DNA from 2 places in the Collinsella sp. AF28-5AC genome. Region 2 is predicted to be linked to the other one. Evidence: riboswitches for the same ligand, from Rfam matches in the RefSeq annotation. Region 2 holds a riboswitch; the other holds the start of a gene.
What was found. A riboswitch is a leader RNA that binds a small molecule or an ion and turns the genes downstream of it on or off. The one in region 2 is predicted to bind thiamine pyrophosphate.

Region 1 (4,765 bases), on a different contig from region 2:
GTTGTAAGGCCAAAAACGGGCTAGATGTTACAGATTAAGATTATTTAGGTCGATATCGGTCGTTTGTCTCGATCTGTAACATCTAGGGTCGATTTTGCCGAGTTACTGTTACACATCGAGATTATCTTCTCAGTGGAATTTGGATGTCTCGATTTGTAACGGGTGGGCCGAAAAATGGACTTTAACTGTTACAGATCGAGATGTTTGTGGGAACCACCGCAAGGGTGCCTGTCCCCTTTGCGGTGGTTTTGGACTGCGAATCTTAATACTGCCACATGTGGTTGACGGGGCCGGAGCCTTTGCCCATGTTCAGGCCGGCGGCCAGAGCGCCTGTCAGGTAGGCCTTGCCAGCGTTGACGGCATCGGCAAGATCCATACCCTGGGCCAGCGCGCAGGCAATGGCGGACGAGAGCGTGCAGCCGGTGCCGTGTGTGTTATTGGTATCGATACGCTTGTGGCGGAACCACGTGGTGAGTGGATCTCCCAGATGGTTGCCCTCGTCATCGAGCGGCGCGGGTTCGGCCAGTACATCGTTGGCCTCGTTGACAAGATGCCCACCCTTAACGAGGGATGCGCAACCAAAGCGGCGGGTGAGGAGCATGGCAGCATTTTGCTGCGTGCGCTCGGAGTCGACCTCGTAGTCGAGCAGGGCCATGGCCTCGGGAATATTGGGCGTGATAACCGTCGCCAGCGGGAACAGGCGGCGGGTGAGCGCCTCGGCGGCATCTTCGGCAATCAGCCGCGCGCCCGAGGTGGCGACCATGACGGGGTCGACGACCACGTTCGTTGCGTTCCAGGCGCTCAAGCGGTCGGCGATGACTTCGATAATCTCGACAGAAGAAACCATGCCGATCTTGACGGCGCTCGGGCGGATATCGTCAAAAACGGCGTCAATTTGCGCGGCTACGATATCTGGCGAGATATCCTGTACGGCGGTGACGCCCAGCGTGTTTTGCGCTGTGATGGCGGTGATGGCCGTCTCGGCATACAGGCGGTGCGCCGTGATGGTCTTGATGTCGGCCTGAATGCCGGCGCCGCCGCTGGAATCGGATCCCGCGATGGACAGGACGGCAGGTACCTTACTACGATCCATGTTCGCTCCCTTGTTCGGTCGGAATCAAATGGGTCTTTAAGCCAGCATTATAAAGATGCCCGGGCCGACTCTATGTCGAACCCGGGCGGGCGATGCAATCTTTACGCAAATGCAAGCAAATGTTCACACGTCAACAATTGACAGGCACCAGCTCGCCGCCAGAGGCGGCCGCGGCGACAGGGTTAGTCCTCTATGCCGAGGTCGATCGTGGTGCCCTCGAAGATCTTGTTGATGGTGCGGACGGCGCACATCTTGCCACACATGGTGCAAGTGCCCTCGGTGGCGGCGGGGGACTCCTCGTAGCGCTTCTTGCCCGTAACCGGGTCGAGCGCGCACTCCCACATGGCGTCCCAGTCAAGCTTGCGGCGTGCCTGGCCCATCTTGTCGTCCATGTCGCGGGCGTGCGGCACCTTTTTGGCGATGTCGGCGGCGTGTGCGGCGATCTTGGTGGCCATGAGGCCGTCGAGCACATCCTGGGCGTTGGGCAGGCATAGGTGCTCTGCCGGTGTCACGTAGCACAGGAAGTCGGCACCGGAGCTGGCGGAGATGGCGCCGCCGATGGCAGCGGTGATGTGGTCGTAACCCACGCCGATATCGGTCACCAGCGGCCCGAGCACATAGAACGGAGCATTGTGGCACAGGCGTTTCTGCAGTTTCATGTTGGCGGCGATCTCGTCGAGCGCCATGTGACCCGGGCCCTCGACCATGACCTGGACGCCGGCGGCCCAAGCGCGCTTGCACAGCTTGCCCAGCTCGATCATCTCAGCGGTCTCGGTGGCGTCGTTGGAGTCGTAGAGGCAGCCCGGGCGGCAGGAGTCGCCGAGCGAAATCGTCACGTCGTACTCGTGGCAAATCTCGAGCAACTCGTCGTAGAACTCATAGAATGGGTTCTCGTTACCGGTGACCTCCATCCAGCCAAACAGCAGTGAGCCGCCACGGCTCACGATGTTCATCAGGCGGCCGGTCTCCTTAAAGGTCTTGGTGACCGACTTGTTTATGCCGCAGTGGATGGTCATAAAGTCCACGCCGTCCTCGGCATGCGCGCGCACGACTTCGAACAGGTCGTCCTTGGTGAGCTTGACCAGCGGCTTTTCCATGTAGCCGATGGCGTCGTACATGGGGACGGTGCCTACCATGAGCGGCGTCTCGTCGATGAGCTGCTGGCGGAACTGGCGCGTCTTGCCCGAGTTGGAGAGGTCCATGATGGCGTCGGCGCCAAAGTCCTCGGCGATCTTGACCTTCTTCCATTCCTCGGCGGCATCGGCCTTGTCGCCCGAGATGCCCAGGTTCACGTTGACCTTGGTGGACAGGCCCTCACCGACGCCAAAGGCGCGCATGCCCTTTTTGATGTGCACGATGTTGGCGGGAATGGAGATGCGGCCGTCGGCCACGCGCTCGCGGATGTACTCGGGGTCGCGATGCTCGCGCTCGGCGACCTCCTTCATCTGCGGTGTGATCCGCCCGGCGCGGGCGAAGTCGATTTGCGTGACGAGCTTGGGCTCGGTCTGTGCGCTCATTGGCACGGCTCCCTTCGTTGGCATTACCCATATCAGGTTTGCGGGTCAGGGCGGGCGCGCCCAGTCTCAGCCTGCCGTCTTGTCCTGCAAGCTCCCCGTTTATGTAATGGGCTCAAGTATAGCCTGAATGGGTACGATTGGGCCAACGAGCGTGCCTGTGGGGAGGCGTACATGGAAGACAAGCATCTATATCGAGAGACACAATGGGGTGTATCGGCCGAGGAAAGCCGTGCGCACCATGGGTTGGTCGCGATTGGTTTTGCGGTGCTTGCCGTGCTGGTGATTGCCTTTTGTATTTGGACGTTCGGCGGTCCTGGCGGCGCCACCTGGGGGTTTGAAGCCGACGAGGGCCTGCCGATTATGACCATGAAAGTTTCTGGTGGCAACACGGTTGCCGCACCGGGCGACTATTGGTATCCGCGCGACGAGTTTGTGCAGCTGCAGCTGAGCGGCGGGTCTATTCCGGGTGAAGAAATCGAACGCGTGACGTTTGATGCGACGCTCAAAACGCTGACGGTGAAGCTCAAAGATCAAGGGGACGTGCCCACGACCATGGACATTGCGCTGACGGAGTGGCGTCTGGAACCTCCGTCGGGCGTTACGGTATCCGACGTAGAGCACGTTAAGATTACCTACCAAGATGGCTCGACGAGCGAGATTGCAAAGGCCGATGGCTTGGCGGAGTAACGGGGTGTTTGGAAACGGCGGGCCTATAGTGCCTGCGCGTTCATGAAAACCAGGGTGTTTTTGTCTGAAAGCTCGGGGATGTGCCGATAGCCGATGTTGAATGCGGTAAGTTCGCTTGCATCCTCGAGCTTGTTTTCTGCCATCCACCGCACCATGGAGCCGCGCGCCTTTTTGCTGGCGGTCGACCGTTGGATGGGCTTCCCGTTGCGGATGCCCTCGCCAAAGAGGCATGTGACGGCCGTGGCGTCGCCCGCGAGGTGGGGCAGAACGGCTTTGGCATACTCTACGCTGGCGAGGTTGACGATCGTGGTGTTTGAGCCTGCCGGGGCGATAGCCCGCGCGAGCTTATCGCTCCAAAATGCGTAGAGGTCTCGGGCACCGTCGACGACAAGCTTCGCGCCCATCTCCAGCCGATACGGTTCGACGGCATGAAAGGGACGAACGCACCCGTAGAGGCCGGAGAGGATCCACAGATGGCTTTGCAGCCAGGCGAGCTGTTCGGCATCCATTACCTCGGGTGCCATGCTCTGGTACTGAATGCCGTGATAGGACATGATGGCAGGGGAGAAGTGACGGGCGAGTGCGGGATTGTCGAGATCGCCGTTTTTCAGGATGGGCCCGAACTCATGCAGGGTGTTGAGGCAAGGTCCCAGCAGTTTGTCACTCACGTTCCACAGCGCCTGCAGGCCGCCGCTGCCTTCATTCCGCTCGATATCTAGCAGTGCGCGGTGGAGGCGAGCTGTCTCGCGCACAAAGGGTGGAATGCCCAGGACTTCAAAAGCATTTTGGGCCGCGCGCATCTGCTTGGCGGGCGAAATGATGACCTGCAGCATGGACTCTCCTCTGCCAAAAAAGAAATTGCGGTGGAATACGGTCTGTTTGGGCTATTGAAAGACCAAATCAATCCGTATTCCACCGCAAGTTATGGGTGGGGTGGATTAGGCGCGCTCGAGGAAGGCCTTGTAGCCGCGATAGGCCTCGTAGATGTCGGCCTTGTTGGCGACCTCCCACAGGGCGTGCATGGACAGGACGGCAACGCCGGAATCGATGACGTTCATGCCGTACTTGGCCATGATGTAGGCGATGGTGCCGCCGCCGCCCGCGTTGACGCGGCCGAGCTCGCAGGTCTGGAAGTCCACTCCTGCCTTGTCCATGATGTCGCGAATGAGGGCCACATACTCGGCGTCGGCGTCGTTAGAGCCGCCCTTGCCGCGGCTGCCCGTGTACTTGTTAAAGCACAGGCCGCGACCCATAAAGGCGGCGTTCTTGGTCTCGAACTTGCCGGCATAGCCCGGGTCGAAGCCGGCGGACACGTCGGAGGAGAGCATACGGCTGTGGGCGAGCGCGCGGCGCAGAGCCAGCGGGCTGTCCTCGCCGGCGAGCGTCATGATCTCGGCGACGGTGTTCTCGAAGAAGCGGCTCGTCATGCCGGTGGCGCCCACGGAGCCGATCTCCTCTTTGTCGACGA
Region 2 (4,765 bases):
CGCCGACAAGCGCTATGCGAGCGTGACCAGCTGGCTGCGAACCGGCGATATGTACAATGCCGACTTTGCTTATCACGAGGTGCCTATCGAGCGCGATCCTATCGACTTAGAGGCGTATCGCACCTGTCCCATGCGATTTACGTGCGTGTGTACCGATATCGAGACGGGCAAGGCCGTCTATCACGATCTGCCGTATGGCGACGAGCGCGATATCGAGTGGATTCGGGCGTCGTCGGCAATTCCCGTGGCGACGCGTCCCGTTGCTATTGACGGGCATAAGTATCTGGATGGTGGCGTGGCTGATTCTATTCCCAGCGCGTGGCTGTTTGCGCAGGGGTATGACCGCAATATCGTGGTACTCACGCAGCCGGCGGGCTTTGTGAAGCAGCCCAACAGCGTGATGCCCATGCTGCGGCGCGTGTTCCGTCACTATCCGGAGTTTGTCGCAGCGCTTGAGCATCGGCATGAGGTCTACAATGCCACGCTCGATGACCTGGCACGTCGCGAGGCTGCCGGCGAGATCTTTGTGGTGCGTCCGAGCGAATCGGTGAAGGTGCCGTCGCTGTGTCGCGAGCCCGATGAACTTGAGCGCATCTACCAGATTGGTCGCCGCGATGCGGAGGCGACCTTGCCGGCACTGGAGGCATATCTGGCAGGGTAGAGGCTGCTGCCGCCATCTCGGCGGAAAGCACATCCCGGAATGGAGGCTCAAACTGGGATGCGCTTTCCATTGCTGAAGATATGAGGCTGCGAATCAGCTGCTCGGCCTAGACTTACGCCTGCTGCCAGGTGTCGACGAGCTCCTTGGCCGCGGCGTAGGGGTCATCGGCGCTGCAGACGGCGCTCACCACGAAAAAGCCGTCGACGCCGGTGGCCTTGAGCTGTGGCAGGTCGGCCGTCTTGACGCCGCCGCCCACCACGATGGGCACGGGGCTTGCCGCGTGGAGGGCGGCCAGGTCCTCAAAGCTCTTGGTGATGATAGAGCCGTCGGCCGCGCGTCCGCAGTCGCGCTTGGTCTCGGTCTCGTGGAGTGGGCCGATGCCCAGGTAGTCGACTAGGCTCATGTCGGCGGTCTTGACGTACTCGAGCATCTCCTCGCAACGGGCGGAAAGGCCCACGATGGCGTTGGGCCCCAGCAGCTTGCGACAGACCTCGACGGGAATGTCGCTCTGACCCACGTGCACGCCGTCGACAGCAATGCCCTGCTCGCGCGCGGCGAGTACGCAGTCCAGGCGGTCGTCAATCAGCAAAGCGACCTGACCGGTCTTGCCGGCCTGTGCGATTGCCTGCGCGGCGTCGCCGGTCAGCGCAATGATCTCGCGGGCGCTTGCCACCTTGGAGCGCACCTGGATGCAGGTAAAGCCGGCGTCGAGTGCCTGGGCCACCACATCGCCCACGGGGCGCCCGAGCGTGTTTTCGGGGCCGAGCACCAGATAGGCCGAGATATCAAGGTTGTCGCGGATACTCATCGTGTTTCCTCCTGCTTTTTGATCTGAGCTTCCATGCGCTCGAGCTTGCCGGTCATGGTGTCGGTAAATCCGGGTCGAATATCGGCTTTGAGCACGACTTCGGTGCGGATGCCCTTGCTCGCCAACACAAAGGTTGCGTCGCGCACGACCTGCATGACCTCGTCCCAGTCGCCCTCGATCTCGGTGAACATCGAGGTGGTGCGGTTGGGAAGGCCGCTCTCGCGAATGACGCGCACGACCTCGGCGACCTCGGCGGACAGCTCATCGCCGGTGCCGCACGGGGCGATGGCCACGGCGACGAGCGTATTCATGCCGGCATCGGTTGCGGGCTCGGACATGGCCTATGCCTCCTCGAGGTCGAGCTGGTTGTTGGCGATGTCCTGGGCGGTTGCGCGGTAGAGCTCGTCGATAAAGGCGACCTTAAAGCTTGCCGGGGCGTCGGCGACAGCGGCGGCACGCGAGCCGGCAACGTTGTAGACGGCGGTGCCGCAGACGGCGGCCGTAAACGGGTCGGCAGCGCAGGCGTACACAGCCAGCACGCCGCCTTGCGAGCAGCCGCAACCGGTGATCTTGGACATGAGCGGGCTGCCGCCGTGGGACTTGGCCACGGTCATGCCGTCGGTGATCAGGTCGACTTCGCCCGAGACCACAACGGCGCCGCCGGTGTAGCGGGCGAGCGCCACGGCGGCATCGCGGGCGGCGTCGACCGTGTCGGTGGTATCGACACCGCGCACGCGGCTCAGATCGGCCGCCTCGCCCTCAAGACCCCACAGGCCGGCGAGCGCGATGATCTCGGAGGCGTTGCCGCGCACGATGGCGGGCTTGTACTGCTTAAGCTCGTTTACCAACTGGGTGCGCAGACTGCCGATGCCCAGACCCACCGGATCGAGCACCCAGGGCTTGCCGGCGTCGTGTGCCGCCTTGGCCGCGCGGGGAATCGTCTGCTCGTAGATGGGGAAGAGCGTGCCCATATTGAGATAGATGGCGCCGCCGCCGGCAACGAGCGCCTCGCCCTCGTCGGGAAGATAGACCATGGCGGCCGATCCACCCACAGCGAGCTGCGCGTTGGCGACAAAGTCGATCGTCACCGTGTTGGTGATGGAGCCGGCCATCGGATTGGTGGTGCGAATCTCCTCCACGGCCTTGACCATATGTTGCTTAAGCTGTTCCGAATCAATCACTGCACATGCCTCCTTGGCATAGAAAAGGGGCGCTGTGCATAGACAGCGCCCCTGTAAAGGCGGCATGCTCCCTACGCCAGCATTAACTGACAGGTTCAAAGGATTGGGCCCCATGCCCTCTCAGCCTTGTGGTTTGCACCGCCGGCACTCCCGCATCGAATCTGTTGTTCCCTATACTAGCGCACCTGCCAAAAAGGGACAGGTTTATTTTGGCAGGTAACAACTGGGACTTTGCGTTTTCCCAGATGAAACCTGCCGAAATAAACCTGTCCCTTTTTGGCAGGTCGGTACAATAGATGGGATTAAGAATGACCGAGGGGACTCTATGATCAAACTTGTGCTGACCGATATGGACGATACACTGATTCCAGCCGGGCATGACGGCGCCAGCGACTACGCCATTGAGGGTATTCATGCCATGCAGGCGGCGGGTTTGCACTTTGGGCCGGTTTCGGGTCGTCAGCCGTCCGCGATGGGCTGGATGTTCAAAAACCGTTCCGGGTGTTATTCGACCGGTGCGTTCTGTAACGGCCAGGTGATGTTTGTTGACGGCGAAGTAGTCGCCTCGCGCGCAATCGACAACGATGCTCTGATGCGTTTGGCCGACTATCTGGAGCAAGAGACCGACGATACATTTCTAAAAGTCTACAGCCTGGGCGATGACTTTTGGGGCAACGATGCCCATTGTGTGACGAGTGACCCCGAGCGCGTTCGTCGCGCCATGGAGTCGGGCGGCAACGCGTGGCTCAAAGGCGAAGAGGCCCCATGTCGTCCCGTCGTCGATGACGCGTCGGTGTTTAAGGCGAATATCTGGAGTGCCCGTTCGCGTGAGGAGCTCGCGGAGCTACGTGAGCGCGTTGCCGCTGAGGTGCCGGAACTCTCGCTTGTGTTTCCCAACAACCGAGTGCGCCTGTTCGACATCCTTCCGGCTGGTTGGGACAAGGGCTGCGCTGCGCTGGAGCTGGCGCGCGCTTTGGGCCTGACGCCCGACGAGGTGGCCGTATTCGGCGATTCTGATAACGATTTGCCCATGATCGATGCCGTTCCTAACTCCGTTGCAGTCGCCAATGCCAACGAGGCCGTCACGGCTGCCGCACGCTGGCATATTGGCGCTGCGGCAGATGATGCGGTTGCCGGGGCTCTGCATCAGATTGCCGCCTGCGCCGCGACGGGGGAGATGCCGTCGTTTATGCGTCAAATGGACGCGGCAGGTTTTGGCGTCACGAACGTCTAGGGAGAAGGCTATGAAGCTCCAGCAGCTCAGATATGTTGTTAAGGTTGCCGAATGCGGTAGCATCACCGAGGCCTCGCGCCGGCTCTTTGTGTCGCAGCCCTCGATTACCGCGTCGATTCGCGATCTCGAAAACGAGATGGGTGTGCATATCTTTGAGCGCACCAACAAGGGCGTCATTGTGTCCGAGGAAGGCGAGACCTTCTTGGGCTACGCGCGCCAGGTGCTCGACCAGGCCGACCTGCTCGAGGGCAAGTACAAAGGCACGTCCGAGCAGGTGCCGCACTTTAGTGTGAGCTGCCAGCATTATTCCTTTGCCGTTAATGCGTTTGTCGATGTGATCCGCGAGTTCGATGCCGCGCGCTACGACTTTACCCTGCGCGAGGAGCAGACCCACGAAATTATCGAGGATGTCGCGCATATGAAAAGCGAACTCGGCATCCTGTATCTGTCGGAGCACAATCGCGAGGTCATCGAGCGCATGCTTGCCGCCAACGAGCTCGTGTTCGAAGGGCTCTTCTGCGCCACGCCGCATGTCTTCGTCTGCGCCGACCATCCGCTGGCGGGCCGCTCCAGCGTGACGCTCGAGGATCTGGAAGACTACCCGTTCCTGTCCTACGAGCAGGGCAGCTACAACTCGTTTTACTATTCCGAGGAGCTGACCTCGACGTTCGAGCGTCGCAAAAATATCCGCGTGCGCGACCGTGCGACGTTGTTCAATTTGGCCATGGGCCTCAACGGCTACACGGTATGCTCGGGCGTGATCAGCCACGAGCTCAACGGCCCCGGCATTATCTCGATTCCGCTCGACGTGGACGAGTACATGGAGATTGGCATCATCACGCGCAAGAACACGACGCTCACGCGCTACGGTCGGGCCTATA

Region 1: linked by a shared signal. The riboswitch ahead of thiC (phosphomethylpyrimidine synthase ThiC) and the one ahead of thiM (hydroxyethylthiazole kinase) in region 2 are both predicted to bind thiamine pyrophosphate.

The regions. Positions count from the first base shown of each region.
Region 1 is NZ_QRTA01000001.1:38,457-43,221, forward strand. It holds gene thiD (bifunctional hydroxymethylpyrimidine kinase/phosphomethylpyrimidine kinase) at 263-1,093, opposite strand; gene thiC (phosphomethylpyrimidine synthase ThiC) at 1,276-2,610, opposite strand; TPP riboswitch at 2,603-2,718, opposite strand; gene DWZ01_RS00195 (hypothetical protein) at 2,782-3,297, shown strand; gene DWZ01_RS00200 (YaaA family protein) at 3,321-4,130, opposite strand; gene DWZ01_RS00205 (aminopeptidase) at 4,236-4,765, opposite strand, start outside.
Region 2 is NZ_QRTA01000004.1:81,287-86,051, forward strand. It holds gene DWZ01_RS04475 (patatin family protein) at 1-661, shown strand, start outside; gene DWZ01_RS04480 (thiamine phosphate synthase) at 774-1,469, opposite strand; gene DWZ01_RS04485 (thiamine-binding protein) at 1,466-1,807, opposite strand; gene thiM (hydroxyethylthiazole kinase) at 1,811-2,650, opposite strand; TPP riboswitch at 2,702-2,812, opposite strand; gene DWZ01_RS04495 (HAD-IIB family hydrolase) at 2,976-3,884, shown strand; gene DWZ01_RS04500 (LysR family transcriptional regulator) at 3,895-4,765, shown strand, end outside.